One region of the Geodermatophilus sp. DSM 44513 genome, then DNA from elsewhere that is predicted to be linked to it. Evidence: riboswitches for the same ligand, from Rfam matches in the RefSeq annotation. Region 1 holds a riboswitch; each other region holds the start of a gene.
The links. A riboswitch is a leader RNA that binds a small molecule or an ion and turns the genes downstream of it on or off. The one in region 1 is predicted to bind thiamine pyrophosphate.
Positions count from the first base shown of each region.

Region 1 (9,946 bases):
GCGACGAGCACCGCCATCAGTGCCCGGACCGGGGGCGATCGCGGGACATCCAGCCTCGCATGAGGTGAGGCTTGCCTAACCTGTTGCGCCGTGTCAAATCCTCCCCGTCAGCGGCCGCAGCCAGGGGGGTCGACCGTCCGCGGGGACCGGTGCTGATCGCCAACCGCCGCGGAACCCTCCGGTCGTCCCCGACCGTCCTCGGGCCCACCCGCGACAAGAAGCGCGCCCGGAGCACCCGATCACGTGGCGTGTCCCCGGCCACGCGCGCTCCGGAGGCCATGGGTGGGCGCCGGGTGTGGTCGTCAGGCGACCAGCACGGCGCTGGGACGGTCGTGCCGTCGACCGGCGTGGAACCACTTCCCAGGTCGGCACCTAGCGTGGCGGCTGTGCCGGGCCGACACCTCCACGTCCCGCAGACGCCCTCCGCCTCGCCGACCGGGCCGCCGAGCAGCTCGAGGACGCCCTCGGGAGTGACCACGACGTCGCCATCGTGATGGGTTCGGGCTGGGCACCCGCTGCCGGGACCTTCGGCGAGGCGGCCTCCTCGGTGGCGATCGGCGACCTCGCCGGCTTCAGCGCTCCGACCGCGCTCGGGCACGGCGGACAGATCCGGTCGGTGCGGGTCGGTGAGCGCAAGGTGCTGCTCTTCCTGGGGCGTACGCACCTCTACGAGGGTCGCGGCGTGGAACCGGTCGTGCACGGAGTGCGGACGGCACCCACGGCCGGCGTACGCACCGTCGTGCTGACCAACGCCGCAGGCGGCTGCGTCCCGACCACCGGGTGGGACAGGTCGTCCTCATCGCCGACCACCTGGACCTGACCGCGCTGTACTCCCCGCGGCTGCGCGCCCTGGCCCGCGAGCTCGACCCGTCGCTGACCGAGGGCGTCTACGCCGCGCTGCCGGGACCGCACTTCGAGACCCCGAGATCCGCATGCTGCGCACGATGGGCGCCGACCTGGTCGGCATGTCCACCGCACTGGAGGCGATCGCGGCCCGCGCCGCCGGGCTGGAGGTGGTCGGCCTGTCGCTGGTCACCAACGCCGCAGCCGGTGTCACGGGCGAGCCGCTGGACGCCGGCGAGGTCGTCTCCGCCGGCAGAGCCGCGGCCAGCGGTCTCGGCAGCCTCCTCGTGCGGCTGCTGGAGCGGCTGCCCTGAGCGGCCGTGCCGTCGCCAAGGCCCTCCTGGGCCGTCGCGTCACGGGCTGCGGGTGCGGTCGTCGGACCGGTCTGCGCGGCTCGGGTGGCCGGCGTCGGCTCCGGCCGACCGCCCCGGCTGGCCGCGCTCATCGGGCGCCGCCCGTCGTCTGGGTCTCCCGGCGGAGCACGAGCACCCGGTGCTCAGCAGTCAGGGGAGGGCCAGGGTGTGCACGCCACCGCCCAGCTGGTCATCGACGCTGACAGCCGCCTGCTCGTCGGTGCGACGTTCGTCGGCCCTGGGGTCGGCGAGCTGCTGCACGCGGCCACCATCGCGATCGTCGGCCAGGTGCCCGTCGACACCCGCTGGCACGCGGTACCGGAGTTCCCGACCCTCAGCGAGGTTTGGCTGCGCCTGCTCGAGCAGGAGCGCGGCGTGTCCTGACCGACCGGGCCGGGCCGACCTCGGGCGTCGCGGACCCGCTGCAGAGCTGCCTCGGCTCGCCCGACCGGCGGCTCAGGTGGTGACCGCGACTTCCACGCCGTCCCCGTGGAAGGACCGGTGTCCCGCGATCGGCAGCGCCTCCGGCAGCGGCTCGCGGTAGCACCACACGACGTCGTCGTACCGGTGCCCGTCGACCACGACGTGCTCGTAGGTGGCCACGCCCTTGTACGCGCAGACCGTCGTCGTGGCACTCGGCTCCAGCACGCCGGGCCGGACGTCGGACCCCGGCACGTACCAGCGCACCGGCAGGCCGGTCTCGACCACGGCGAACGGGCTGCCGGTCTCGGCGACCACCTGCCCGCCCACGCGGACCACCACGTGCCGGGACGAGCGGCGGACGTCGACCCGGTGGAACGGGTCGCGCGGGTGGCCGATCTGCACGTCGTCCTCGACCAGCCAGGTGTCCAGGGCCTCGAAGGGGAAGGAGACCAGGCCGGCCAGCGGCGGGCAGCCCTCCACCGGGTCGGGGTAGGACCACGCCGCGTCGGCCACGCGCCGGCCGTCGACCGCCAGGTGCCAGTACACGGCCTCGCCCTTGAACGGGCAGGTGGTGCGGGTGTCGCTCGGCTCCAAGACGCCCGGTGCCACGTGAGCCTCTGGCAGGTACCAGCGTGGCAGCAGCCCCGTCTCGTGCAGCATCACCGCGCCGGTTGTGTCCACCACCGTCTCCCCGCCGAGGATGCCCCGGATGCGCTCCTGCACGGGGTGGAGGAACAGCGCGTGCGCGGGCGCGACCGACCACAGGTCGGCGTTCAGCTGCCCCGCCGACGGCCGCGCGAGCGGCCCGGTGCCTAGGGTCAGCGACACGGTCCCTCTCCTCTCCTGCTCGGGCGCCGGCTCACCGGACCCGGCTCAGCCGGCCGGTCGCGACGTCCAGGACGACGCCGCGCACGCCAGCCTCCCCCGGGACGAGGGGGCTGTCCAGGCTCCGCCGCCGTTGCCCGGGGGGTGCGGCCGGGCGACGGGACGGAGCCGGACCTGGCGGGCCCGCCGGCAGTCGGTCGGCGTCTAGCGACGACACGGCCAGACCCCATCCGGTGTCGTGGTGGCTGCCGGGCTCGGCACGCTGAACCACACCGGACTGACCGTCGAGGCGCTGCGCGCCCGCGGCCTGGAACCCGCCGGCCTGGTCGTCGGATCCTGGCCGGCCGAGCCGGGCATGGCCGAGCGCTGCAACCTCGCGGACCTGCCACGGGTGGGCGTCCCGCTGCTCGGGTCGGTCCCGGCCGGAGCCGGCCGGCTGCCCCCGGAGCACTTCCGCGCCGCCGCCGGCGGGTGGCTCCCCTCCCCCGCGTGGTGACCGCTGATCGGTCGCCCGCCGGCGCGGCAGGCGCCCTCCGCCCGGTGCGACCGCGCGGTGCCTGGGTAGTGTTAGTCCTGCAGACACGGGAGCTCGGGCGGACCGGGCTGAGAGGGCGGCTGGACGCGTCGCCGACCGCAGGAACCTGACCGGGTAATGCCGGCGGAGGGACTCGACGTGGTGGGCACCGCCCTGACCGCGGTGGCCGTGGCCGCCGTGCTGCTGTTGTTCGCCGGCGTGGGCCTCGGGGTCGGCCGCGACCGGGACCTGGAGGAGTTCGCCGTCGCCCGGGGCACCCAGGGCGGCGGCGCCCTCGGGCTGTCCTTCTTCGCCTCCGGCGTCGGCGCGTGGGTGTTGTTCGCGCCGCCGGAGGTGGGCGCCTCGGTGGGCCTGGCTGGAGTGGTGGGCTACGCGGTGGCCATCACCCTGCCCCTGCTGGCGCTGGTGCTGCTCGGCCGCCGCCTGCGGGCGCTGCTCCCCCGCGGGCACAACCTCGTGGAGTTCGTGCGGCTGCGCCTCGGACGCGTCATGCACGCGTACGTGCTGGGCATCTCCCTGGGGTACATGCTCGTCGCGCTGGCCGCGGAGTTGACCGCCATCGGGGCGGTGCTGGGGCGCCTGTCCGGCCTGGACCCGCGGGTGGGCGTGGTCGCCGTCGCCGCGGTCACCACGCTGTACACCGCCCACGGGGGACTGCGGGCCTCCATCCGCACCGACGCGTGGCAGGGCTGGCTGCTCCTGCTGCTGCTCGGCGTGGTCGGTATCGCCGTCGTCCGCGCGCTGCCGGACTCGGGGCCCCAGGACGCCGGGCGGCTGCTCGCCGTCGACGGCGCGGGGCTGGAGGGGGCGGCTACCCTGGTCGTCGCCGTCCTGGCCACCAGCCTGTTCCACAACGGTTACTGGCAGCGGGTGTGGTCCGCGCGCGACGAGCGGGCCCTGACCCGCGGGGCGCTGCTGGGTGCCGCGATGCGCGTCCTCGTGGTGCTGCCCGCGGGGGTGGTCGGCCTGCTGGCCGCGGCCTCGGCGGTGGACCTCGGCAACCCGCCGGTGCCCTTCTTCGCGCTGCTGGCCGGGGCCGAGCAGTGGGTGCTGGTCGTCGTCCTGGTCTTCACGGTGGCCCTGGTGACCTCCACCGTCGACACGCTGCAGGGCGGTCTCGCCGCGGCCGTGGTCACCGAGGCGCCGCGGTGGGGGCTGCGCGGCGCCCGGCTGCTCGTGGTGCTGCTCACCGTGGTGCCGGCACTCGTGGCCTTCCAGGGAATCTCGGTGCTCCGGCTGTTCCTGGTCGCCGACCTGCTGTGCGCGGCGACGATCGCGCCGGCCTTCCTCGGGCTGTGGCGCCGCACCACCCCGGCCGCCGCGGTCGCCGGAGCCGTGGCCGGCCTCCTCGGCGCCCTGGCGCACGGTCTGGTCGCCGGCGGGTCCCTCGCCGCCGCGGTCGACGTCGCCACGTTCGCCGACGGCCTGTCGCTGCCGCCCTTCGCCGCGGCCCTGGCGGCGTCCACCGCGGTGACGGTGCTGGTCTCCCTCCTCGGCCGGCGCAGCACCGACCTGCGGGAACTCCCGCGCCGGGTCCGGCCGCTGGACGGGCCCGTGGACGAGCGGGTGGCCCGGTGAACGGCCGGTCCCCCACGGTCCCCGAGCTCGGTGAGCTGGACCGGCGGCTGCTCGCCTGGATCGAGGCGTCGGCGCAGACCCGGGACGACGGCGGCCCGACGCAGGCCCAGGAGGCGGAGTTCGACCGGCTCGCACTGGACCTGTTCGCCGACCAGTACGAGCGCAACCGCCCCTACCGGCGCTACTGCCGGGCGCGCGGCGCAGAGCCCGGGCAGGTGCGCGGCTGGCGGGAGATCCCGCCGGTGCCGCTGAGCGCCTTCCGGGAGCTGACGCTGTCGTGCGCACCACCGGAGCAGGCTGCGGCGGTGTTCACGACCAGCGGCAGCACCGACCCGGGCCGGCGGGGGCGCAACCACCACCCGCACCTGCACCTGTACGACGCCTCGCTGCGCACCGGCTTCCGGCAGTGGTTCCTGCCGGACCGGGCGCAGTTGCGGCTGCTGGTCCTCAACCCGCCGCCGGAGCAGCAGCCGCACTCCTCACTGGCGTACTTCCTGCAGCGACTGGTCGACTCCTTCGGTGCCGCCGGCAGCGGCACCTTCGTCGGCGCCGAGGGGCTGGACCTCGACGGGCTCCTCGCCGCCCTGGCGGCGGCCGAGCGCGACGGCGTCCCGGTGGGGCTGCTGGGGACCTCCTTCGCCTACGTGCACCTGCTCGACGCGCTGGAGGCGGCAGGCACCGCGTTCCGGCTGCCGCCCGGCAGCCGGGTGCTGGACACCGGCGGTTTCAAGGGCCGGTCCCGGGAGGTCCCGGCCGAGGCGCTGCGGACGGCACTCGGCCAGCGGCTGGGCGTCCCGGACGCGTGGTGCGTCAACTACTACGGGATGACCGAGATCAGCACCCAGTACTACGACACGTCCCTGCGGCGGGCGTGGCTCGGGCGGGACCCGGCACCACGGGTCAAGGCCGTGCCGCCGTGGGCCCGCGTGCAGGCGGTGGATGCCGGCACCGGCCGGCCGGTGCCGCCGGGGCAGCGCGGGTTGCTGGTGCACCACGACCTGGCCAACCGCGGTTCGGTCCTGGCCGTCCTGGCCGAGGACGTCGGTCACCTCGCGGAGGGCGGCCCGGCAGGCGGGTTCGTGCTGCTGGGCCGGGCGCAGGGCAGCGCGGCCCGGGGGTGCTCGCTCGCCCTGGACGAGCTGCTCGCGGCGAACGAGGGAGGCCGGTCGTGACCCTGCTGGACCCGCGGGCGCTCGAGGGGGCGGAGCCGGTCGAGGCGGTGGACGCCTGCTTCCTGCCGCAGCTGGACGACGCCGAGCTGGCCGCGCTGGAGTGGACGACGCGCCGCGTGGGCGACGTGCCGCTGCGCGGGCCGGTGGTGACGCCGGCGCTCGTCGAGGTGCTGTGCGAGCGGCTGCTGCGGGCCCAGGCCGAGGTGCTGGCCGACCGCCCGGTGATGGAAGTGCTGGAGACGGTGGGCCGCGTGGTGGCCCGCTGGTCCGACCCCGACCTGCCACAGCGCCGCACCGCCGAGCAGCTGCTGCCGCGGATCACCGGGTACGCCCCGGACATGGTCCGCCGCGGGTTGAGGGACCACCTGAGGACCTTCCGCCGGGACCGGCTGCTGCGCTTCCTCGCCCAGGACTTCGACAACCCGCTGGTGCTCGACGGCTTCCAGCCCAACCGGGCGGGGGGCCTCTCCCGGGCCTACGGGCCCCGGCTGACCACCCAGGTCTTCGCCGGCAACGTGCCCGGCCTGCCCGCCTGGAACCTGGTCTGCGCCCTCCTCGTCAAGTCCGCGACGCTCGGCAAGTCCGCCGGCGCCGAGCCGCTGTTCCCCGTGCTGTTCGCCCAGACCGTCGCCGAGGAGGACCCGGGGCTGGGACGGTGCCTGGCCGTCGTCCACTGGCCCGGCGGGGCCGAGGACGTCGAGCAGGCCGCCTTCGCCCGCTCCGACGCGGTCACGGCCACCGCCGGCCTGCGGGCCACCGAGAGCCTGGCCCGGCGGGTGCCGGTGGGCGTGCCGTTCGTGCCCTACGGGCACAAGGTCAGCTTCGCCGTCGTCGGCTCCGAGGCGCTGGCGTTGACCCGCTACGCCGAGACGGCCCGCCGCGTCGCCCGCGACGTGTCCCAGTACGACCAGCAGGGCTGCCTGTCCCCGCACGTGGTGTTCGTCGAGCGCGGCGGAGCCGTCGACCCACGGGCCTTCGCCGCGGCCCTGGCCGCGGAGATGGACCGCTACGAGCAGGCCCGGCCCCGGGCCCGGCTGAGGCTGGAGGAGGACGCGGCCGTGACCGCGGTCCGCGCCCAGTACGAGCTCCGCTCCTACGACGACCCGGGGGTGCAGGTCATCGCCAGCAGCCCGGGTACGGCGTGGACGGTGGTGGTCGAGGAGCGGCCCGAGCGGTTCGCGCCCTCACCGCTGAACCGGGTGGTGCGCGTGCACCCGGTCGACGCCCTCGAGGACGTCGTCCCGCTGCTGCTGCCGCTGCGCCACCACCTGCAGACCGCCGGCGTCGCGTGCGCACCCGAGCGGCTGGACGCCTGGGCGTCGCTGCTCGGCCGGTGCGGCGTGGACCGGGTCTGCGCCGTCGGGCAGATGCCCCAGCCGGCCGCCGGGTGGCACCACGACGGCCGGGGCAGCCTCGCCGCCCTGGTCCGGTGGACCGACGTCGAGGGCGCCGCGGAGACCGAGGTGGAGCGGTACGACCCGGAGTGGACCCGGCCCTCGCACCCTCCGGACGCCGGCGGACGGCGGTGAGCCCGCCACCGCACGGCGGGCTGGGCCGCAGTGACCTGCTGCGCGACCGGGTCGCGCTGGTGACCGGCGCCAGCCGGGGCATCGGCGCCGTGATCGCCCGGGCGCTCGCCGCGCACGGCGCCGCCGTCGCGGTCAACTACCTGCGCGACGCCACCTCGGCCGCAGCCGTGGTGGCCCACATCCAGGCCGCCGGGGGGCGGGCGCACGCCGTCCAGGCCGACGTCACCGACCCCGACGCCGTCCAGGCCGCGGTCCGCGAGGTGGAGGACCGCTTCGGGCCCGCGGACGTCGTCGTGAACAACGCCCTGCGCGGCTACACCTTCGACCTCCTCGCCCGGCGGACGGTGTGGCAGACGTCGTGGCCGGACCACCAGCGCCAGCTGGAGGGCAGCCTGGGCGGCGCGGTCAACGTCTGCCGGGCGACGCTGCCCGGCCTGCAGGCCCGCGGCGGTGGCCGGGTCGTCAACGTGGTCACCGACCTCGTTGAACGGCCCAGCGTCCCCTATCACGACTACACGACCGCCAAGGCCGCGCTGCTGGGCTACTCGCGCACCCTGGCCGCCGAGCTCGGACCGTTCGGGATCACCGTCAACTGCGTCGCACCGGGCATGGTGCACCCCACCGACGCCAGCCGGACGGCGACCGACGAGCAGCGCGACGCCCTAGAACAGGCGGCACCGCTGCGGCGCCTGGCCACACCGGACGACGTCGCGGGGGCCGTCCTCTACTTCGCCAGCAGCTGGGCGGCCTTCGTCACCGGCGCCTGCCTGTTCGTCGACGGCGGCCTGGTCATGCGGTGACGTCGCCGGCCACAGCGCCCGACCGTAAAGCTTCTCCTCGACCACGAGCCGGATGGCGACGGCCCGTCCCCCTGTCCGGGGTAACGCCGAGATGCGTACCGATCTCGAAGAGGAGCGGCCATGACCGCGACGGAGCATCAGACCCATCCCGAACACGCCCACGTCCATGCACCGGACTGCGGCCACGGGGCGGTCGGGCACGATGGGCACGTCGATCACCTGCACGACGGACACCTGCACCATGCGCACGACGGCCACATCGACGAGTGCACCGGCCAGGTGCACGCCGTCGACGGGGCACACGACCACGAGCACGCGGACAGCTGTGGCCATGCCAAGGTGCAGCACGAGGACCACGTCGACTACGTGCACGGGGCACATCGCCACGCGCCACGCGGCGACCATTACGACGAGCACTGACTTCCAGCGCTCGGGGCCGGACGCTCGCTTGGGCCGGGCCGGTGCCCGTGGCTCGGCTCCTGGGTACGGGGAGTAGCGCTCGGGGGCAACACCGGCTTGCGTCAGCGTCGGCGCCAGTCCCGGGCAGGTGTGGTGGGCGACCCGAGGGGAGCCGCCTCAGTGCGGTCGCCGTGCAGCTATCACCGCGCTGCGGCCGTCACGCCAGATCGCCTCGACCTCGACGAACCTGGCTGCGGTCAGCGCCTCAGCGTGGTCCTGCACCGTCAGCCGGTTGTCGCCGTTGACGGCGGGCGCCGACCTACGGAGAGTGAAGGCCTCGGCCAGCTCTGGCGCGTCGGCTGCCGACCGCCACCACGAGTGCCACGGCTCCAGGTGGGCGGGATCGTGCGGCGTGCGGTCGGGCGGGCCGAAGTGGTCCGCGTTCGCCATCAGCCCGCCGGGGCGGAGCAGGCGGTGGACGTCGGCGTAGATGCTGCGCAGTTGCTGGAGCGAGGGGTAGTGCAGGGCCGTGGAGGAGACGGCGGCGGCGACGCCGGCCGGTATGGTCGAGGACCATCCGGGTGCGCCGACGACCTCTTCGACGAACTCCACGCGGTCCCCGCACCAGGAACGCCCGATCGCGACCAGCACCGGATCGCACTCGAAGGCCAGCACCCGCGAGCCGGGGACTCCGTCGGCCACCCGTGCTGCCAGGGAGCCGGGGCCGGCGCCCAGATCGAGCACGACGGGGGCGCGGTCCCCCGCCGTCGCACGACGGACAAGGTCCACGATGACAGCGAAGCGCTCCTCCCTGCGGTGGGCGTAGCGCTCCTGCTGCGCGTCCCAGCGCTCGACCCAGCCCGCGGCGAGTTCCTGCTCCATCAGGCCACCACCTCGGGCACCGGGGCGGTGGCCGGCCGACGCACGCGCAAGCCTGGGGCCAGCAGCAGCGCGAGTCCGGTCGAGACGGCCGCGAGCAGGAATCCGCCCTCGGCGCCGAGCCGGCCGTCGACGACCACGCCGGCGACCGCGGATCCGAGCGCCGCGATGCCCATCGAGGTCGTCGTGAGCCACGTGTACGCCTCGGTGCGCATCGACTCATCGGTCAGCTCCGCCACGAGGCCGGCCATCACCGCCAGCGCTGGGGCGATCACCCCGCCGGTCACGAACAGCGCGGCGCCGAGCGCCCCTGTGCCCGGCGCCAACACCCAGACCAGGTATCCGCCGGTGAGTCCGGCCAGGAGGACGATGTACTGCCGCACCAGCCCGGCCCGCAGACGGAGAGCCCCGAAGACGATACCGGCGACGGCGCTGCCCAGGCTCCACACGGCGATGAGCACGCCTGTCGCCGTGCTCCCAGCGTGGCCGTGGGCCTGTTCGGCGTAGGCTGCGATTGCCACCGGGGCGACTCCGAATGCGAACATGACGCCTGCGGCGGTGCCGAGGAGCAGCCCGAAACGCTCCGCCCGCAACGGACCGAGACCGCGGG
Region 1 is NZ_CP135963.1:2,105,395-2,115,340, reverse strand. It holds gene RTG05_RS10275 (FecCD family ABC transporter permease) at 1-17, opposite strand, end outside; gene RTG05_RS10270 (nucleoside phosphorylase-I family protein) at 491-820, shown strand; gene RTG05_RS10265 (phosphorylase family protein) at 945-1,157, shown strand; gene RTG05_RS10260 (oxidoreductase dimerization domain-containing protein) at 1,365-1,580, shown strand; gene RTG05_RS10255 (DUF427 domain-containing protein) at 1,653-2,447, opposite strand; gene RTG05_RS10250 (hypothetical protein) at 2,686-2,940, shown strand; TPP riboswitch at 3,016-3,128, shown strand; gene RTG05_RS10245 (sodium:solute symporter family transporter) at 3,118-4,557, shown strand; gene RTG05_RS10240 (LuxE/PaaK family acyltransferase) at 4,554-5,729, shown strand; gene RTG05_RS10235 (acyl-CoA reductase) at 5,726-7,258, shown strand; gene RTG05_RS10230 (SDR family oxidoreductase) at 7,255-8,058, shown strand; gene RTG05_RS10225 (hypothetical protein) at 8,179-8,478, shown strand; gene RTG05_RS10220 (class I SAM-dependent methyltransferase) at 8,635-9,339, opposite strand; gene RTG05_RS10215 (MFS transporter) at 9,339-9,946, opposite strand, start outside.

Region 2 (9,946 bases), 2.0 Mb from region 1:
ACGAGACAGTGCTGGCCAGGGCCAGGCTCTGCACGACCAGCCCCGGCCACTGGCTGGAGACGTCCCGGCTGGAGCCGGCGGTCAGGAGCGCGAAACTGAGTCCGACCGACGCGTACGCGAGCAGGCGCATGCGCCGGCGCACCACGTTCGGCTGCCCCTGACCCGAGGACCAGAGTCGCACCGCGACCAGCAGGGACAGCCCCGTCCACACGAGGAGGACCGCGCCGATGTACCACGGCGACCACGCCGGTACCGGCTCGCCCGCCTCCGAGATGGGCGGCAGGATCAGCGTGGCGGCGACGAGGGCGACCGTGGCCGCCGCGGCCAGCCTCTCCACCAGTCTGGACACCCCGGTGAAGGCGACCGCGAACCGGTGCAGGCAATACGGGAAGGCAACCAGGGCGGCGACGCTGACCTTTTGTGCCCACTGGACCGCGTCCCCGCCCGTATCGGGGAGCAGAACCCCGGCGGTGGTGGCGCCTGCGAGCAGCGCAAAGCTCACCGCCGCCCACTTCGCCGGGGCATCGCGCCGCCGACGCCACAGCACCAACGACGTCGCCGCCAGACCCACGAACAGGATCGTCGTCAGGATCCGCAACAGGCCGGTCAACGGCTCCATGTCACTCCCCGTCGGGGTGTCCGGGACCGCTGCCTGTGGATTCGTGTCGGCAGAGTCGTCCCGCCGGCCATACCCCTCGCCGCGGTCGCTGCCGCCTGAGGAGCGGACGGTGTCTTCGGTGGCGATGTGCGGACCGTCGCTTGACGAAGGTCTTCGTCCCAATCTGACGTCGCGCCACAGAGCTCAGCATGGTGAGAGCACCACAACCCCGATCGGTCGAGATTGTGGTCTGCGTCACGCGACGTCATGTGAACTCCGGGTGCAGACTGTTCCCGCTCGGTAACTGGTCGGGTGCAGAATGTAACCTCCACCCGCTCCCCCGGGTACCCCCAGCGGATGAGATCCCGATGTGCCGACACGGAACCCCCTGGCCCCACGTGACCAGCGACACGGGTGAGTTGGCGGCTGCCGTCAGCGCCCATCCCGAGCAGGGCTTGAACCTGCTCTGCAACGGCGTGATCCTCTTCGATGACGACAGGGAACTCCTCCCCGACGGCAGGGCCGTCCGGCACCACCACACCTGGCTCAGGCCGGAGCTAGCCAGTCGCTGAGCACCGCCTGCGCCCGCCGCGGGCCGACCCGTCTCAGCTCTGTCCAGGCACGACATCCGGCGTGTCCGGCCCGGCTCGAGGAGAGCGCAAAGCAGGCCCCCTGGCAAGTGACTGCGGGGCACCTGGACATGGGCCGAGGCCTGGGATCCGCGGGGGGACCACTCGTTGTGGCCTGACCCGCCACTCTCATCCTCCCTTGAGTGCGAACAACCGTCCTGTCCACGTGCAGGGGCAGATCGCCGAACCTTGCCGCTAGTTAGACGCAGCAGCGGCTTTCGAACTGCGTCATGCGCCGATGCCGTTGAAGACCTCGATGTGGCCGAGACCGTGGTGGCATTCAGGCTCTCCCGCAATGTCGGCAGGTTCGTCCGCTTCACGCCCATGAGTCACTCTGGTGGTGCTCGTCGACGTGAGGATCCTCGAGCCGAGATGACTGTCGTGCCGTCGACAGCTCAGGCCTATTGCGAATCGCCACTGTCCCTGAAGAACACACCAGGAGTGCCAGTGAACCTCTATCCCCCTGGCCCTGCGGTACCCGGGGAGTAGACGCCTCGCTAGGCTGCAAGGGCGATGTGCGGGAGCTCGGAACAACCGGGCTGAGAGGGCGGCTGATGTGCCGCCGACCGCTGGAACCTGACCGGGTAATGCCGGCGTAGGGAGCGAGCATGAGCCCGTCGGGCGCCGTCGGTGCCACCACGTCGTCGGGGGATGCCCCGATCACACTGTCGCAGCCGCCGCCGCGGATGCTGGGCCTCGGGGAGACGGTGGGGTTGTGGGGCAGCCTGGGGATCAGCCTGCTGCTGCCGGTGGCGGCCACGTACGTGGTTCTCGCCGACCGCCCGCTGTCGGTGACGATCGGCGCGATCGTCACCGGTGCGGTGATCGGCTCGGTGCTGCTGGGCCTGGGCGCGGCGGCCGGCGCCCGGGAGGGCGTGCCGGCGATGGTGCTGATGCGGGGGCTGCTGGGCCGGCGGACCTCCTGGCTGCCGACCGCCCTCAATGTGGTGCAGTGCGTGGGCTGGGCGGCGTTCGAGGTGTGGATCATCGCCGAGGCCGCCTCGCGGGCGCTGGGTGCGCCGCGCTGGCCGTTCGTGCTGGTCGCGGGCGCACTCGCGACGCTGATGGCGCTGCGCCCGCTGGGGGCGGTGCGGGTGCTGGCGCGCTACGCGGTGTGGGCGGCGCTGGCCGCGATCGTCTACCTGTTCGCCGAGGTGCTTTCCCGGCCGCTGCCGCCGGTCACCGAGGGCGGAGCCGGATCGTTCTGGACCGCGGCCGACATCGTGATCGCTCTGCCGGTCTCGTGGTTTCCGCTGGCGGCGGACTACACCCGGCACGTCCGGCGCGGGCGGGCGGCGTTCGCCGGTGTCGCTGTCGGCTACGGGATGGCCACCGTGGCCCTGTTCACCCTGGGTGTGCTGGCCCTGGTCGCCTACGGCCGGGGCGGTCTGGACGTCGTAGACGCGCTGCTGGCCGTGCCGCTGGGACTGCTGGCCGTGCTGGTGCTGCTGGTGGTCGAGGTCGACGAGGCCTTCGCCAACGTCTACTCCACTGCGGTCTCGGCGCAGAACATCGTGGGTCGCCTCGATCGCCGGGTGCTGGCCGCAGGCGTCGGGCTGGTGGCCACCGGGCTCGCACTCGCGGTGGACCTGGTCGCCTACGAGCCGTTCCTATTCCTGATCGGCGCAGTGTTCGTCCCGCTCGTCGGGGTGTTCGTCGTCGCCTACTGGCTGCTGCCGCGCGGCGGCTGGGACGTATCGGACACCGCCCCGGCGCGCCCGGGGCCGCTGCTGGCGTGGGCGGCCGGCTTCGTCGCCTACCAACTCACCCTGCCGACCTTCTTCACCGGGCCGGGCGCCGGCTGGACGGCGTGGTGGGCCGCCCGCCAGGCCGACCTGGGCATCGATCCGGCCAACGGCTGGTCGGCGTCGCTGGTCAGCCTCGCGGTGGCCGCCGTCCTCACCGCGCTGCTCTGCCTGCTCGGCGGGCTGTTCGCCCGCCGCCGGCGGCCCCGGTCCACGCTCGCCCGATCGGAGGCCGTCCGATGACCGGCCGCCGGGTGCTCGCCGCCGGCCGGACCAACGCACCGATTCCGGTCGACCCGGACCGGGGCGCCGAGGTTCGCCGGCGGATCAGCGGACTACACGTGCTGACCGACGCCCGCGAGGGCAGAGACGCCCTGGCTGTCGTTTCCGCGGCGGTGGCGGCCGGCGCGCGGATCGTGCAGGTCCGGGTGAAGTTCTGCCCGGACCGGGCGCTGTACGACTTCGCCGCCCGGGTCGTGGAGGTCTGCCGCCGACGGGGAGCGACATGCCTGGTCAACGACCGGGTCGACATCGCTTTGGCCGTCGGCGCAGCCGGCACCCACCTGGGGGCCGGGGACCTGCCGGTGGCCGCGGCGCGATCGGTCGCCGGGCCGGCCCATCTGCTGGGTGGCACGGCGCGCACCGCCGCGGCCGCCACCGAGCTGGTGGCGGCCGGCGCGGACTACCTCGGGGTGGGCCCGGCCTTCTCCACCGCAACCAAGCCGGGGCTGCCGGACCCGCTGGGTGTCGACGGCGTCGCGGCGGTCGCGGAAGCGGTCGCCGTTCCGGTGATCGCCATCGGCGGCATCACCGCCGACCGGATCCCCGCGCTGCTGACAGCCGGGGCCGCCGGGGTGGCCGTGGTCTCCGCGGTGTCCGACGCGCCGGATCCAGGATTGGCCACCCGGGCGCTGCTGGCCGCGCTCGGGGGCGCGCCGCAGAGCCGACCACCACGCCCGGAACCAGGCCCGGCCGAGCGCGGCCGGCGGTCGGGGCCCCGATGAGCGAAATTGTGGTCGCCGGCGGTGGCCTGATCGGGCTGGCCGTGGCCTGGCGGTGCGCGCAGCGCGGGCTGCCAGTGACCGTGATCGACGAGGCGCCGGGCAGCGGCGCCTCCTACGCAGCGGCCGGGATGCTGGCGCCGGTGAGCGAGGTCACCTACGGCGAGGAGGCGCTGCTGGCGCTGTGCCAGGCCTCGCTGCAACGGTTTCCCGCATTCGTAACTGACGTGCAGGCGGCCAGCGGAATCGACGTCGGGCTGCGCACGGCCGGCACCGTGGTCGTCGGTTTCGACACCGATGACATGCGGGCACTGCAGGACCTGCACGCCTACCAGGACGAGCTCGGGCTGGCCGTCGAGCGGCTCACCCCTCGCCAGGTGCGCCGCCGCGAGCCCTCGCTGACCCCCCGGCTGCGCGGGGGCCTGGCCGTGGCCGGTGACCACTCGGTGGACGGGCGGTCGCTGCACGCGGCACTGCTGGCCGCGGCGCAGGCGGCCGGCGTGCGGATCCGGCGCGCCCGGATCGCCGCACTGGGCGTCACCGGCGGCCGGGTCACCGGCCTGCAGCTGGCCGACGGAGCCGAGGTGCGCGGCGACACCGTCGTGGCGGCGCTGGGCGCGCGCACCGGCGCGCTGCCCGGCATGCCTGCGGTGGGCGTGCGCCCGGTCAAGGGACAGATCCTGCGGTTGCGCGGCGCCGCCGGCCTGCTCGCGGGGACTGTCCGGGCGCTGGTCCGCGGCCGGCAGGTGTACCTGGTGCCCTACGCCGAGGACCGGCTCGTCGTCGGCGCCACGGTCGAGGACCGGGGCTTCGACGCCACCGTCACCGTCGGCGCCGTGCATGACCTGCTGCGCGACGCGATCGAGGTCGTACCGGCGGTCAGCGAACTGGAGCTGGTGGAGGTGCTGGCCCGGTGGCGGCCGGGCACGTCGGACAACGCCCCGCTGCTCGGACCGACCGAACTCCCCGGGCTGGTGCTGGCCACCGGCCACTACCGCAACGGCGTGCTGCTCACCCCGGTCACCGCCGAGGTGATCACCGACCTGCTGATCTCCGGCCGACTTCCCCAGCTCGCCGTGCCCTTCACCCCACACCGAGCCAGCCTGCGGCCCCCTGACCGCACCCCGGCCGCGCAGGCCTCCGGAGGTGACCACAGTTGCAGCTGACCGTCAACGGCACGCCCACCGAACTGGCCGAGGGCACCACCGTGGCCCAGCTGCTGGCCCGACACGCCCAGCAGCGCCGCGTCGCCGTCGCGGTGAACCGCACCGTGGTGCCGCGCAGCGCGTGGGCCCACACCGTGCTCGCCGCCGGCGACGACGTCGAGATCCTCACCGCAGTGGCAGGAGGGTGACCAGCAGATGACCGAACTCACGGCACCGACCACCCCGGACCTGCGGTCGGCGACAGCGGGTCCGGAGAACACCGACCCGCTGTTGGTGGCCGGCGCGACGTTCACCTCCCGGCTGCTGCTAGGCACGGGGGGTGCGCCCAGCCTGGAGGTGCTCGAGCGCGCGGTTCGCGCCTCCGGCACCGAGCTGGTCACGGTGGCCCTGCGCCGGATGGAGGCCGTGCCCGGCGGCGCACTGCTGCAGGTGCTCGACCGGTGCGGCGTGCGGCTGCTGCCCAACACCGCCGGCTGCCAGACCGCGCGCGAGGCGGTGCTCACCGCGCAGCTGGCCCGTGAAGCGTTCGAGACCCCGTGGGTGAAGCTCGAGGTGATCGGGGACGAGACCACCCTGCTGCCCGACCCGGTCGAGCTCCTGGACGCCGCCGAGCAGCTGGTCGCCGACGGGTTCACGGTGCTGGCCTACACCAACGACGACCCCATCCTGGGCCGCCGTCTGGGCGACGCGGGCTGCGCCGCGGTCATGCCGCTGGGCTCGCCGATCGGCAGCGGCCTGGGCATCCGCAACCCGCACAACATCGCCCTGCTGCGCGAGGCGGTCGAGGTGCCGGTCGTGCTCGACGCCGGCATCGGCACCGCCTCCGACGCGACACTGGCGATGGAGCTGGGCTGCGACGCGGTCCTGCTGACCTCCGCCGTCACCCGGGCCCGCGATCCCGAACAGATGGCCCTGGCCATGCGCCACGCCGTCGAAGCCGGCCGGCTGGCCCGCCGGGCCGGCCGCATCCCGCGCCGCTGGCACGCCCAGGCCTCCACCCCGATGGACGGGCTGCCCGAGCTGTGAGGCTGCCCCCACTGCTGGTGCTCACCGACCGGACTCAGTGCTCCGGGTCGCTGGTCGACACGATCGCCGCCGCCGTCGACAGCGGCGCCCGAGCCATTGTGCTCCGCGAGAAGGACCTGCCCGACGACGACCGCGACCGCCTGGCCGAGCAGCTGCGCCCGCTGCTCGCCCCGGTCGACGGCGTGCTGATCCGCGCCGGCGCCACGGGCAGCGCCGGCGCCGAGGCCGTCCACCTCGCCGCGGCCGACTCCTTGCCGCGTCCGCGGCCGGCGCTGGTCGGGCGCTCCTGCCATTGCCGCCACGAACTGCGACGAGCACACCGGGAGGGCTGCGACTACGTGATGATCTCCCCGGTCTTCCCCACCGACTCCAAGCCCGGATACGGACCGGCGCTGGGACCGGCCGGGCTCGCCTCGCTGATCACCGGGGCGCCACCGGCCTACGCACTCGGCGGCATCCGGCCGGCCGACGTTCCCGACTGCCTGGCCGCCGGGGCGCACGGCATCGCCGTCATGGGGCCGATCATGCGCAGCCCGACGACCGTCTCGGCCTACCTCGCCGCCCTGCAGGACGCGGCCGCATGACCCCACCGGTGGCGCTCACCATCGCCGGCTCGGACTCCAGCGGCGGCGCCGGCATCCAGGCCGACCTGAAGACCTTCGCCGCACTCGGCGTCTACGGCACCTCGGCCATCACCGCACTCACCGCCCAGAACACCCGCGGCGTCCGCGGTATCCACCCCGTACCGGCGGAGTTCGTCCTCGCCCAGGTGGACGCGGTGCTCGACGACCTCCCCGTGGCGGCGGTGAAGACCGGGATGCTGGCCACGGCCGAGAACGTGCAGTCCGTCGCCGACCTCGCCGCGGCCGGCCGACTCCCCCGGCTCGTGGTCGACCCCGTCATGGTGGCCTCCAGTGGGGACCGGCTGCTCGAACCGCAGGCCGAGCAGCTGTACCGGACAGCCCTGTTTCCGCACGCGGCCGTGGTCACCCCCAACCTGCGCGAGGCGGAGGTGCTGCTCGACGTCCCCATCCGCACGTTGGCCGAGCAACAGGAGGCGGCCCGTGCCCTTGGCGCCCTGGGCCCGTCCGCCGTCGTGGTCAAGGGCGGCCACCCGGTCACCGACGAGGCCGAGGAGGCGGTCGACGTCGTCTGGGACGGCGAAGCGGTCTACGAGCTCCGCGGGGCGAGGATCGACACGCCGAACAACCACGGCACCGGTTGCACCTTTGCCTCAGCTACCGCCGCGGCGCTGGCGACCGGCACGACGGTCCGTGATGCCCTCACGACCGCCAAGGACTTCGTCACGCGTGCCATCGTCGGCGGCGCCGCCTGGCGGCTCGGGCATGGACACGGACCGCTCGACCACTTCATGTCGACGTCGCGCCGATCCCGCTGAGCACCGCGCCGGCTTCGAGAAGCGACACGAGCAGAGCGCTCGACCGGGAGTTCGGCAGTTCGGAGACGGCGCCAGGCACGCGTCCTGAACGGCTGACCTCAGCCCGAGGTCGGCGACGCCGGTGGCAGCCCGAACAACGGCCGGTCGTCCGATCGAGTGCCGATGGGGTGGCGGGTCACCGGCCGCCGGTGGGGTGCGGCAGGCCCCCGGTCGCAGCAACCGGGCCTGCCGGCGCCGCGTTCCCGGAGTGGGCCGCTTCCATGCTCTCGCGGGCGGCGGCGACGACCGCCTCGTCGATCAGGCCGAACTCCTCGTACAGGACGGTGTAGGCGGCGCTGGCCCCGTAGTGGGTGAGACCGACGATGCGGCCGGCGTCGCCGACGAACTCCCGCCAGCCCATCGGCACGCCGGCCTCCACGCTCACCCGTGCCCGGACCGACGGCGGCAGCACCTCGTCCTTGTAGGCCTGGTCCTGGTCGGCGAACCACTCCACGCACGGCACCGAGACCACCCGGGTCGGGACGCCCTCGGACTCCAGCCGCTCGCGGGCGGCCACCGCGATCTGCACCTCCGAGCCGGTGCCCAGCAGGATCACCTCCGGGCTGCCATTCGAGGCGTCGGCCAGGACGTACGCGCCGCGGGCCACGCCCTCGGCCGAGGCGAACTGCGACCGGTCGAACACCGGCAGGTTCTGCCGCGACAGCAGCAGACCGGCCGGGCGGTCGTTGTGCTCCAGGATCGTCCGCCACGCGACGGCGACCTCGTTGGCGTCGGCCGGGCGGACGACGTCCAGGCCCGGGATGGCGCGCAGCGCCGCGAAGTGCTCGATCGGCTGGTGGGTCGGCCCGTCCTCGCCGAGCCCGATGGAGTCGTGCGTCCAGACGTAGGTGACCGGCAGCTGCATGAGCGCGGCCAGCCGGACGGCGCCGCGCATGTAGTCGGAGAACGTCAGGAACGTGCCGCCGTAGACGCGGGTGCCGCCGTGCAGCGCGATGCCGTTCATGATCGCGCCCATCGCGTGCTCGCGGACCCCGAAGTGCAGCGTGCGGCCGTACGGGCCGCCGGACCACATCTTCGTCTGCCGGTCCGCCGGCAGGAACGACGGTTCGCCCTTGACGGCGGTGTTGTTGCTCTCCGCCAGGTCGGCCGATCCGCCCCAGAGCTCCGGCAGCGCCGGGTAGAGGGCGGCGAGCACCTCGCCGGAGGCCTTGCGGGTGGCGACGCCCTTCGGGTCGGCGTCCCAGCTCGGCAGCTTCTCCGCCCAGCCCTCGGGCAGCGACCGGGTGGTCATGCGCTCGAGCAGGGCGGCGGCCTCGGGGTTGGCCTGCTTCCAGGCGTCGAACCGCGCCTGCCAGGCGGCGTGCGACTCCTGGCCCCGGCCGACGACCTTGCGGGCGTGCTCGATGACCTCGGGCGCGACGTCGAAGTTCTTGTCGGGGTCGAAGCCGAGGAGCTGCTTGGTCGCCTTGACCTCGTCCTCGCCGAGCGCCGAGCCGTGCGCGGCGCCGGTGTTCTGCTTATTCGGTGCCGGCCAGGCGATGATCGTCTTCAGCACGATGATCGACGGCCGCCCGGTCTCCGCCTTCGCGGCGGCCAGCGCGGCGTCGACCGCGGCCAGGTCCTCGCCGTCGTCCACGTGCTGCGCGTGCCAGCCGTAGGCCTCGTAGCGCGCGGCGACGTCCTCGGTGAAGGCGACGGTCGTTTCGTCCTCGATCGAGATCCTGTTGTCGTCGTAGACCATCACCAGGTTGCCCAGCTGCTGGGTGCCGGCCAGCGACGACGCCTCGCCGGACACGCCCTCCTCCAGGTCGCCGTCGGAGGCGAAGACCCAGATGGTGTGGTCGAACAGGCTCTCGCCCTCGGGCGCGTCGGGGTCGAACAGGCCGCGCTCACGGCGGGCGGCCATCGCCATCCCCACGGCGTTACCCACGCCCTGCCCCAGCGGGCCGGTGGTCGTCTCCACGCCGGGGGTGTGCCCGTGCTCGGGATGTCCGGGAGTGCGTGAGCCCCAGGTCCGGTACGCCTGCAGGTCCGCCAGTTCCAGGCCGTAGCCGGACAGGTACAGCTGGATGTAGAGGGTCAGGCTCGAGTGCCCCATCGAGAGCACGAACCGGTCGCGGGCGACCCAGTGCGGGTCGGCGGGGTCGTGCCGCAGCCACTTCTGGTACAGCAGGTAGGCGGTCGGAGCCATGCTCATCGCGGTGCCGGGGTGGCCGTTGCCGACCTTCTGCACCGCATCCATGGCCAGCACGCGGACGGTGTCAATGGCCCGCCGGTCGAGCTCGCCGAAGTCCTCCGGCAAGGTCGGGTGCGGTTGGCGCGGGCGACCGGTGGGGGCGTTGCTGGCGGCCTCGGCCGGTGCCTCGGGATGCGTGCTCTTGG
Region 2 is NZ_CP135963.1:4,098,170-4,108,115, forward strand. It holds gene RTG05_RS19840 (sensor domain-containing diguanylate cyclase) at 1-619, opposite strand, end outside; gene RTG05_RS19845 (DUF5999 family protein) at 967-1,170, shown strand; TPP riboswitch at 1,735-1,847, shown strand; gene RTG05_RS19850 (purine-cytosine permease family protein) at 1,836-3,215, shown strand; gene thiE (thiamine phosphate synthase) at 3,212-3,976, shown strand; gene thiO (glycine oxidase ThiO) at 3,973-5,139, shown strand; gene thiS (sulfur carrier protein ThiS) at 5,130-5,327, shown strand; gene RTG05_RS19870 (thiazole synthase) at 5,335-6,165, shown strand; gene RTG05_RS19875 (thiamine phosphate synthase) at 6,162-6,749, shown strand; gene thiD (bifunctional hydroxymethylpyrimidine kinase/phosphomethylpyrimidine kinase) at 6,746-7,564, shown strand; gene tkt (transketolase) at 7,740-9,946, opposite strand, start outside.
Region 2: it holds a riboswitch for thiamine pyrophosphate, as region 1 does, so the genes downstream of both, RTG05_RS19850 (purine-cytosine permease family protein) here and RTG05_RS10245 (sodium:solute symporter family transporter) in region 1, are expected to answer to the same signal.

Region 3 (9,946 bases), 2.2 Mb from region 1:
GGCGCGGCTGCGGGAGATCGTGGCCGAGGCGCACGCCGAGGGGTACCGGGTGCGCTTCTGGGCCACGCCGGACCTGCCCGGACCGCAGCGCGACGCGCTGTGGGGCGAGCTGGTGGCCGCCGACGTCGACCACCTCAACACCGACGACCTGCCCGGGCTGCAGGCGTTCCTGCTCGAGGAGGACCCGCAGGAGCAGCGGGCCGCGGCCTGACCGGGTCCTGAGCGACCGGCGCCGGGCCGGGACGGCGACGTCCCGGCCCGGCGCACGGCTCAGGACTCGACGCGGTCGAGGAAGGCCCGCACCGACTGCAGGAAGACCTCGGGCTGCTCGGAGTGCACCCAGTGGCCGGCGCCCTTCACCCGCACCAGCCGGGTGTTCGGGAACAGCTCCTCCATGCGCGCGCGGTCCTGCGGGAGCACGTAGTGGGAGGTGGCGCCGGCGAGCCACAGCACCGGCCCGTCGTAGCGGGCGCCCGGCGGCGGCTCGGGGAAGCCGCGCAGCTCACCGAGGTCGCGCTCGAGCACCGCCAGGTTCAGCCGCCAGCGCCAGCCGCCGTCGGGGCCCACCCCGTCGCGCACCAGGGACTGCAGCAGGAACGAGCGCACCATCGTGCTGGGGACGGCGTCCCGCAGCGCGGCGTCGGCGTCCTCGCGGGTCTCCAGCCGGTCGAGGTCCACGGCGCGCATCGCGGCGATGAAGGCGGCGAACGGCGAGGCCTCCTCGTCGGGGTCGCCGGTGCGACCGCCGGAGACCGGGTACTCCACCGGGGCGACGTCGACGACGACCAGCGCGCGCAGCAGCTCCGGGTGCCGCAGCGCCAGCTGCATGGCCACCTTGCCGCCCATCGAGTGCCCGACGAGGGTGACCGGCTCCCCGGACGAACGCAGCTCCACGGCCAGCAGCTCGGCCATGTCGACGTAGTCGACCCGGTCGGTCCACGGCGAGTGCCCGTGGTTGGGCAGGTCCAGCAGGGTGACCCGGTGGTCGCCCGCCAGGCCCTTGGCGATCGTCGTCCAGTTCCGGCCCTGGCCGAACAGGCCGTGCACGAACGCCACCCGCGGCCCGGCGTCCCCCAGCGTCCGGGCGTGCAGCCGTTCCTCCGCGTCGGTCACCGGGTCATCGCACCACAGCCGGACACGACGCCACGCGGCTCACGGTCCGGCGGGGCGCCACCGGACCGGCGCCGGGCCGACGCACCATCCCTGCGGCGGCCCGGCTCCCCGGGCCACCGCCGGAGGAGAGGAGCACCGCGACCGTGCCCGGACGGCGACGCCGGACCACCAGCCGCTCCACGGGCACCACCACGACCTCGCGCCGGAAGGCGCCCGCCCGCCGCACCGCGCAGCCCGCCGCCGAGCGGCCGGTCGCCCGGCCGGGGGAGCGGGTGTGGGTGCTCGCCGTGCCCTTCCGCGCCCCGGCGCCGGGCGCGCAGTGGCACGCGGAGCTGCAGGCGCACGTGTGGGTCGGCCGCGAGCTGCCCCCGGCGCTGGCCGCCTACGACCCGCCGCCGTACACCCTCGAGCGGTTCCTCGAGGACGAGCTCAACGACACCCCCCGCCCGGTGCCGCCCGGCCGGCCGCTGGTCCCGCGCGAGGAGCAGTGCACCGGCGCGGAGGCCGTGGTCGCCTCCGCCGCCGCCGGGCACCGGGTCTTCCTGCTCGGCGACGACCCCGGCGTGGGCAAGACCGGCACCGCCGTCCTGGCCGCCCGTGAGGTCTGCGAGGCCCGCGGCGGCGACCGGGTGCTGGTCGTCGCCGACCGCCCGGCCGCGATCACCGTCCCGCACTGGACCCGCTCGATCGCCGGCTTCGGCGACGGCGGCCTGCGCTGGTGCGTCACCACCTGGGACCGGCTGGCCAAGGTCGCCGGCCTGCGGTTCGACGTCGTCATCGCCGACGAGGCGCACATGGTCCGGCACACGACCACCCAGCGGTGGAAGCACTGGCGGGCCGTCTCCGGCGCCGGCCGGGTGAGGGACGTGCCGTTCGTCGTCGCCGCGACCGCCACCCCGGCGCACACGCCGCTGGAGCTGCCCTACCTCGCGCCGCAGTTCGCCCAGCGGCACGGCGACCCGCTGCGCGCCTGGGCGGACCTGCCCGCGAGGCTCGCCGAGCACGGGTTCCACGTGGAACGTGGGCGGTACGGGTGGGCGTGGACCGAGGACGCCGACGCCCGCCGCGCGGACCTGGCCCGGCTGCAGGGCTGGCTGGCCGGCGGGGACCCGCCCGCCACGCTGCACCGCCCGGCGCCGTGGGGTCCGGTGTCGGTCACCGGAACGCCGGTCGCACTCACCCCGGCCGAGCGGACCGCCTACGAGTCGGAGTGGCAGGAGTTCCGGGCGGAGATGCAGCTGGCCCGCCGCGCCCGGCAGACCGCGCGCGGGCGGGCGGCGCTGCTGCGGTTCCGGCAGAAGGCCGGGCTGATCCGCGCGCAGGCCACCGTCGACTGGGTGCGGGCCCAGGTGGAGGCCGAGCGCCAGGTCGCGGTGTCGGTGGAGTTCGTGGAGACGGCCGCCGATCCCATCCGCGAGGCGCTGCAGGACTCCGGCGTCGCGGTGGCGTCGATCTACGGGCGCGACCGCTTCGACGTCGAGGCCGAGCGGTTGCGCTTCCAGACCGGGGTGGCGCCGGTGTGCGTGTTCACCGTGACGGCGTCGATCAGCCTGCACGCTGGCGAGCTGCTGCCCGGCGGGGCGACGGCGTCCACCACCCCGCGGGTCGGACTGTTCCACCAGCCGCGGTTCTCCGGCATCCAGGCCCGCCAGGTCACCGGCCGCACCCACCGCGACGGCCAGGTCTCCCCGTGGCGGGTGGCCTTCGCCGCGGACACCGTGGAGGAGCAGGTGGCCCGGGTGATGGTGGAGCGGCTGGCGGTCAGCGGCTCGACCGCGGGCGCGGACACCTCCGCGCTGCGGGAGGTCGCCGAGCTGCTGGACGCCGACTGGCTGCCACCGGCCACCCTCACCGACGGCTGACCCGCGCGGGCCGCCACCGGGACGAGCGGACGGCGGAGCGACGGGTGGTCAGGGCACGAGCACCGCGCGGCCCACGACGCGGCCGGCGCGCAGGTCCTCGAGCACCCGCGGGGCGTCGGCCAGCGGGTGCGTGCTCACGCTGGTGACCAGCCGGCCGCGGGCGGCCAGCTCCAGGGCCTCGACCAGCTCGGCGCGCCGGTTGCCGACGGAGGTGACGATCCGCTGCTCGGGCACCACCATCGCCAGCGGGTCGACCTCCACCCGCTCGGCGGAGTAGCCGACGTAGACCAGCGTGCCGCGCTTGCCCAGGGCGGCCAGCGCGGCGGCGCCGGTCTCCCGGGTGCCGACCAGCTCGAACACGACGTCCGCCCCACGGCCACCGGTGGCCTCCCGGACGGCGCCGGCGACGTCCCCGGCCGACGCGTCCACGGTCACCGCGGCGCCCAGCTCGCGGGCCAGCTCCAGCCGCCGTGCCGACCGGGCCACCGCGACCACCCGCGCGCCGGCCTCCCGCAGCACCTGCACCAACGCCAGCCCGACCCCGCCGACGCCGTACACGACGGCGTCCGACCCGGGCCGCACGCCGGCGACCGACACCGCGTGCAACGCCGTCGTCCCGCTGCAGCACAGCGTGGCCGCGGTGGGCAGGTCCACCCCCGCCGGCACGGGCACCACCGACGAGGCCGGGACGGCGACCTGCTCGGCGAACCCCCCGTCGGTGGCGAACGCGAGGAAGCCCAGCGGCGCGTCGCACAGGTGGTCGTCGCCGGCCCGGCACCAGCGGCACCGGTGGCAGGCGTGCAGGTAGTGGACGGCGACCCGGTCACCCACCGCGACGCCGTCGACCCCCTCGCCGAGCGCGGCCACCACCCCGGCGACCTCGTGGCCCAGGGTGATCGGGGTGCGGGCCGGGGTGAGCAGGCCGTCGAGGAAGTGCAGCTCGGTGCCGCACACCCCGGCCGCGGCGACGTCGAGCAGCACCTCGCCCGGACCGGGGCGAGGGGACTCGACGTCCTCGACGGTCAGGGGGTGTCCCACCCCGGAGAAACGGACAGCACGCACGCAACGGCCTCCCTACGCCGGCACGACCCGGACAGGTTCGGACGGTCGGCGGCCCCAGCCGCCCTCTCAGCCCGCTCGGCGCGGGCTCCCGTGGTCAGGGCCGGGACGCTACCGGGCCGACCGGCCGGTGTTACGTTCGGCTCGGCACGGGGTGTCCCCTCCCGGGGACTGAGAGCACACCCGTCGAACCTGCTCCAGTTCGCACTGGCGAAGGGATGTCACCGGCATGCCGGTCCTCGACCTGCGGGCCGCCTCCGCGGCGCTGCGCACCCGCACCCCCCTGGTGCACTGCCTGACCAACACCGTCGTGCAGACCGTCACCGCCAACGCCCTGCTGGCCGTCGGCGCCGCGCCGGCGATGGTGGACGCCCCGGAGGAGGCCGGCGACTTCGCCGCGGTCGCCTCCGCGGTGCTGGTCAACGTGGGCACCGTCTCCGCCCGCACCGCCGAGGCCATGCGGCTGGCCGCCCGCGCGGCCGGGACGGCCGGCACGCCGTGGGTGCTCGACCCGGTCGCGGTCGGCGGGCTGGCGTTCCGCACCGGACTGGCCGCCGAGCTGGTGGGGCTGCGGCCGACCGTCGTCCGCGGCAACGCCTCGGAGGTCATGGCGCTGGCCGGCGCGGGCGCCGGCGGCCGCGGCGTGGACAGCACCGACAGCGCCGAGGACGCCGCGAAGGCCGCCGCCGAGCTCGCCGCCCGCACCGGCGGGGTGGTCGCGGTCAGCGGCGCGGTCGACCTGGTCACGGACGGGCGGCGCACGGTCCGCGTCGGCGGCGGCTCGGCGCTGCTCACCCGCACCACCGGTGCCGGCTGCGCGCTGGGCGCCCTGGTCGCCGCCTACGTGGCCGCCACCGGCGACCCGCTCACCGGGGCGGTCGCCGCGCACGCGCACGTCGCCGTCGCCGCCGAGCGCGCCGCGGCGGTGGCCGGCGGCCCCGGCACCTTCACCCCCGCCTGGCTCGACGCGCTGGACGCCGTGGACGGCGACGCGCTGGCCGCGGCCGACGTCCGATGAGCAGGGCGTTCGACCCGACCCTCTACCTGGTCACCGACACCGCGCTGTGCCGCCCCCGCCCGGTGGCCGACGTCGTCCGCGCGGCCGTGGCCGGTGGCGTCACCACCGTCCAGGTCCGGGACAAGACCGCCGCCCGCCGCGAGCTGCTGGCGCTCACCCGGGCGGTGCAGGACGCGCTGGCCGGCCGGCCCGACGTCGCGCTGTGGGTCAACGACGCGGTCGACGTCGCGCTGCTCGCCGGGGCCGACGGCGTGCACCTCGGCCAGGACGACCTGCCCCCCGCCGAGGTGCGGGCCCTGCTCGGTCCCGACCGGCTGCTCGGGTTCAGCGTCTCCTCCGTCGCCGAGCTCGACGTCGCCCGCGCCCTGCCGCCCGGCACCGTCGACCTGGTGGGCATCGGCCCGGTGTGGTCGACGCCGACCAAGCCCGACGCCGGCACCGCGCTCGGCCCGGACGGCGTCCGCGCGCTGGCCGACGAGGCCCGGGCCGCGGGGTTCACCACCGTCGCGATCGGCGGCATCGACGCCGACCGGGCCGGCGAGGTGGCCGCCACCGGGGTGGACGGCGTGTGCGTCGTCTCGGCGATCTGCACGGCGGAGGACCCGCAGCGGGCGGCCCGCCGGCTGGACGAGTCGATCGGGGCGGCCCGGTGAGCGGGGTCGCGGTGGCGCTGACCGTGGCGGGGAGCGACCCCAGCGGCGGCGCCGGCATCCAGGCCGACCTGAAGACCTTCAGCGCGCTGGGCGTCTACGGCACCGCGGTGCTCACCGCGCTCACGGCGCAGAACACCCGCGGCGTCACCGGCGTGCACGCCGTCCCCGCCGCCTTCGTCGCCGAGCAGCTGGCCACGCTGTTCGCCGACGTCGGGGTGCACGCCACCAAGCTCGGCATGCTCGGCACCGCCGACGTGGTCCACGCGGTCGCGGAGGCGCTGGCCGCCCGCCCGGGCGGGCCGGTGGTGTGCGACCCGGTGATGGTGGCGACCAGCGGCGACCGGCTCATCGACGACACCGCCGTCGACGCCGTCCGCGCCGAGCTGCTGCCCCATGCCGACCTGGTGACGCCGAACGTGCCCGAGGCCGCCGTCCTGCTCGGCGTCGACCCGGCGACCGACGTCGACCAGCTGCCCGGCCAGGCCACCGCGCTGCTGGCGCTCGGCCCGCGGGCGGTGCTGCTCAAAGGCGGCCACCTGGGCGGCGAGGACAGCGTCGACGTGCTGGCCACCGCCGACGGCGTGACGGTCACCCGGCGGCCCAGGGTGCACACCACCTCGACGCACGGCACCGGGTGCACGCTGTCCTCCGCGCTCGCCGCGCTGGCCGCCCGCCACCGCACCGACGACTGGACCCGGCTGGTCGACCCGGCGCGGGACTACCTGCAGCGGGCGCTGCAGGCGGGCGGCACCCTGGGCGTCGGCTCCGGGCACGGTCCCGTGCACCACTTCGCCGGCGTCTGGGAGCGGTGAGCCCACCGCCACCCACCGTGATCATCGGCGAGTGGTGGGCCTACACCGGCGTGTCGAGCCGCCGGATGCCGATGATCACGGGCGGGGCGGGGCGTCCCCGTCGGTCGTGATCGGCACGCGGGTGGCACCACCGCCGTCCGCGGCGAAGCGGCGCAGCAGGGCGGCGACGTCCACGCCGGTGAGGTCGCCGGACAGCTGCAGCCCCTGGGCGACGTTGGCCGCGACCGAGCGACCCAGCGCGCCGGCGCCGTCGGCGGAGATGACGGTCATCTTGTCCACGCCCGCCAGCGGGGCGGCCGCGGCCTGCACGACCTCCGGCAGCACCTTGACCAGCATCTCCAGGACCGCGGCCTCGCCGTACTTGGCGAAGGCCTCCGAGCGGGCGTCCAGCGCCTCGGCCTCGGCCTGACCACGGGCGAGGATCGCCGCGGCCTCGGCGGTGCCCTCGCGCTCGACGGCGTCCGCGACCGCCTGCCGGCGCAGCTTCTCGGCCTCGCCGCGCTTGGCGCCCTCGACCGCCTCGGCCTCGGCCAGCGCCGACCGCCGCGCCCGCTCGCCCTCACCGGACAGCCGGGCCTGCTCGGCGGCGGCCTGCGCACCGGCGATCGTCGCCTGCCGCTGCGCCTCGGCGGTCAGGATGGCGGCGTTCTTGCGCGCCTCGGCCTCCTGCTCGACCTTGTACCGCTGGGCGTCGGCGGGCCGGCGCACCTGGGTGTCCAGCTGCCGCTCGGTGAGCGACGCCGTCCGGACGGCGACCTTCTCCTGCTCGGCGAGGATGGCCTGGTCCTGCGCGGCCTGCGCCAGCGGGCCGGCCGCCGCCGCGCGGGCCGTGGCCGCGTCGGTCTCCGCGGTGATCTCGGCCTGCCGCAGCGCCAGCTGCCGCTTGGCCACCGCGATCGCCTCGTCGGCGAGCAGCTGCTCCTGCTCGGCGGCCTGCCGGGCGCGCGCTTCGGCGATCGACGCCTCCTTGAGCACCCGGGCGGCCTCCGGGCGGCCCAGGTCGGCCAGGTAGCTGCCCTCGGCCTGGATGTCCTGCAGCTGGAAGGTGTCCAGCACCAGCCCCTGCCCGGTGAGCGAGGACTCCGCCTCCTCGGCGACGGCGGAGGCGAAGGCGGCGCGGTCGCGGATGATCTCCTCGATGGTCAGCCGGCCCACGATCGACCGCAGCGCCCCGGCGAGCACCTCCGAGGTGAAGGTGTCGATGCCCTCCTGCTGGTTGAGGAAGCGCTGCGCGGCGGCGCGCACGGAGTCCTCGGTGCCGCCGACCTTTACGATGGCCACGCCCTCCAGGTCGCACTTGACGCCTTGCTTGGACACCGCGCCGCGGATGCCCACCGGGATGCGCCGGCTGGACAGGTCCAGGGTGTGCAGCTTCTGCACCACCGGCAGCACGAACACGCTGGCGCCCATGACGACCTTCTGCCCGGAGGCGTCCCGCGAGGTGATCCCCGCCGCGCTGGTGACCTCCCGGCCCTGCCGGCCGGTGACGATGAACGCCTGGTTGGGCCCGGCCACCTTGATCCGGGACAGCACGAACAGCACGAGCACGAGCACCAGGACGGCGAGGCCGCCCAGCGCGATGAGCAGGGTCAGGTCCACTGGATGGTGCCTCCGGGGTCGGGTGCGGTCGAGACGACGTGGACGGCGGTGTCGCTGAGCGCCTCGACGACGTACACGGGGGTGCCGGCGGGCAACGGGGTGTCGCTGCTCGCCGCGAACTTCAGCTGCTGGCCGGCGAGCACCAGCCGGACCTCGCCGTAGCCCGGCGCGGGGACGGCGGACACGACGACGCCCTGGGTGCCGACCAGGTCGGAGCGGGTGAGCGTGGGGGCCGTCGGCATGTCGCGCAGCCCGCGGGAGAGCCGGACCGTGGCCCACGCCAGCGGGACGGCGAGCACCAGCCCGGCCGCCAGCGCCAGCGCGGCGCGTCCGGCGTCCGGCAGCTCCTCGGGCAGCACGGAGGCGGCGGCCGCACCGCCGAAGCCCACCCCGCCGGCCAGCGCGGCCAGCGCCGGGACGGAGAACGGACCGTCGGCGTCACCGAGGTCACCGACCTCGCCGACGACCAGGGCCAGCAGCAGGACGCCGACGCCGAACGCCCCGAGGACGAGGAAGAGCACCTCCACGCTGCCCCTCTCCGGTCGGTGTCCGCCCGACACTGGCAGGCGGGGGCGCCGGTGATCAACGAGATCCGGCTCCGGGGCGTCCGCTCTCACCCGTGCGGAGGACGGGCGACCATGGAGTGCGACGACGGGCGGGGAGGTGGGGCGTGCGGCGGGAGGCGGGCATCCTGCACCTGGACCTCGACGCCTTCTTCGCCGCGGTGGAGCAGCGCGACAAGCCCTCGCTGCGCGGGCGGCCGGTGGTCGTCGGTGGCACCGGCGGCCGCGGGGTGGTGGCGACGGCGTCCTACGAGGCCCGCGCCTACGGGGCGCGCTCGGCGATGTCGACGGCCGAGGCCCGGCGGCGCTGCCCGTCGGGGACGGCGTTCCTCGGCGGCCGGTTCGCCGCGTACCGGCGCACCTCCGACGTGGTCATGGAGCTGCTGCGCGAGCTCTCGCCGCTGGTGGAGCCGGTGTCGATCGACGAGGCCTACGTCGACCTGGCCGCCGGCGGGGTCGCGGACCTGTCGGTGGACGGCGTGACCGCCCTGGCCCGCGGCCTCAAGGAGCGGATCGCGGCGGCCACCGGCGGGGTGACCGGCTCGGTGGGCATCGGGACGTCCAAGCTGATGGCGAAGATCGCCTCGGACCTCGACAAGCCCGACGGCCTGGTCGTCGTCCCCCCGGGCGGTGAGCTGGCGGTGTTGCACCCGCTGCCGGTGACCCGGCTGGGCGGCGTGGGGCCGGCCACCGCCGAGCGGCTGCGCCAGGTGGGCGTGGCCACCGTCGCGGACCTCGCCGCCAAGCCGCTGTCGGACCTGGTCGCGCTGGCCGGCCGGGCGCACGGGACGGGGTTGTACGCGCTGGCCCGCGCCGAGGACGACCGGCCGGTGGTCGCCGAGCGCGAGGCCAAGTCGGTCTCCCAGGAGGAGACCTTCGCCCGTGACCTCACCGACCGTGCCGTGCTGGGCCGGCACGTGGAGAGCATGGCCGCGCGGGTGGGCAGCCGGCTGCGCAGCGCCGCCTACTCCGGCCGGACGGTGACGCTGAAGCTGCGCCGCTACGACTTCACCACGCTCACCCGCTCCCAGACCCTGCCCCAGCCGACCGACGACCCGCGGGTGATCGCCGCCGTGGCGCACCGGCTGCTCGCCGAGGCCGGCACGCAGGGCGGGCTGCGGCTGCTCGGCGTCGGCGTCTCCGGGCTGTCGCTGTACGCCCAGGGGGACCTGTTCGCCGTGGACGACGACCCGCCGCCGGACGACGCGGTCGAGGGCGAACCGGCCGAGCAGGCGCCGGAGCCGGTGACCGCCGAGGCGCGGTGGTG
Region 3 is NZ_CP135963.1:4,567,902-4,577,847, forward strand. It holds gene RTG05_RS21995 (phosphatidylinositol-specific phospholipase C/glycerophosphodiester phosphodiesterase family protein) at 1-211, shown strand, start outside; gene RTG05_RS22000 (alpha/beta fold hydrolase) at 271-1,113, opposite strand; gene RTG05_RS22005 (DEAD/DEAH box helicase) at 1,257-2,975, shown strand; gene RTG05_RS22010 (alcohol dehydrogenase catalytic domain-containing protein) at 3,024-4,037, opposite strand; TPP riboswitch at 4,040-4,134, opposite strand; TPP riboswitch at 4,175-4,270, shown strand; gene thiM (hydroxyethylthiazole kinase) at 4,264-5,052, shown strand; gene thiE (thiamine phosphate synthase) at 5,049-5,705, shown strand; gene thiD (bifunctional hydroxymethylpyrimidine kinase/phosphomethylpyrimidine kinase) at 5,702-6,517, shown strand; gene RTG05_RS22030 (flotillin family protein) at 6,593-8,116, opposite strand; gene RTG05_RS22035 (NfeD family protein) at 8,107-8,643, opposite strand; gene RTG05_RS22040 (DNA polymerase IV) at 8,787-9,946, shown strand, end outside.
Region 3: it holds a riboswitch for thiamine pyrophosphate, as region 1 does, so the genes downstream of both, thiM (hydroxyethylthiazole kinase) here and RTG05_RS10245 (sodium:solute symporter family transporter) in region 1, are expected to answer to the same signal.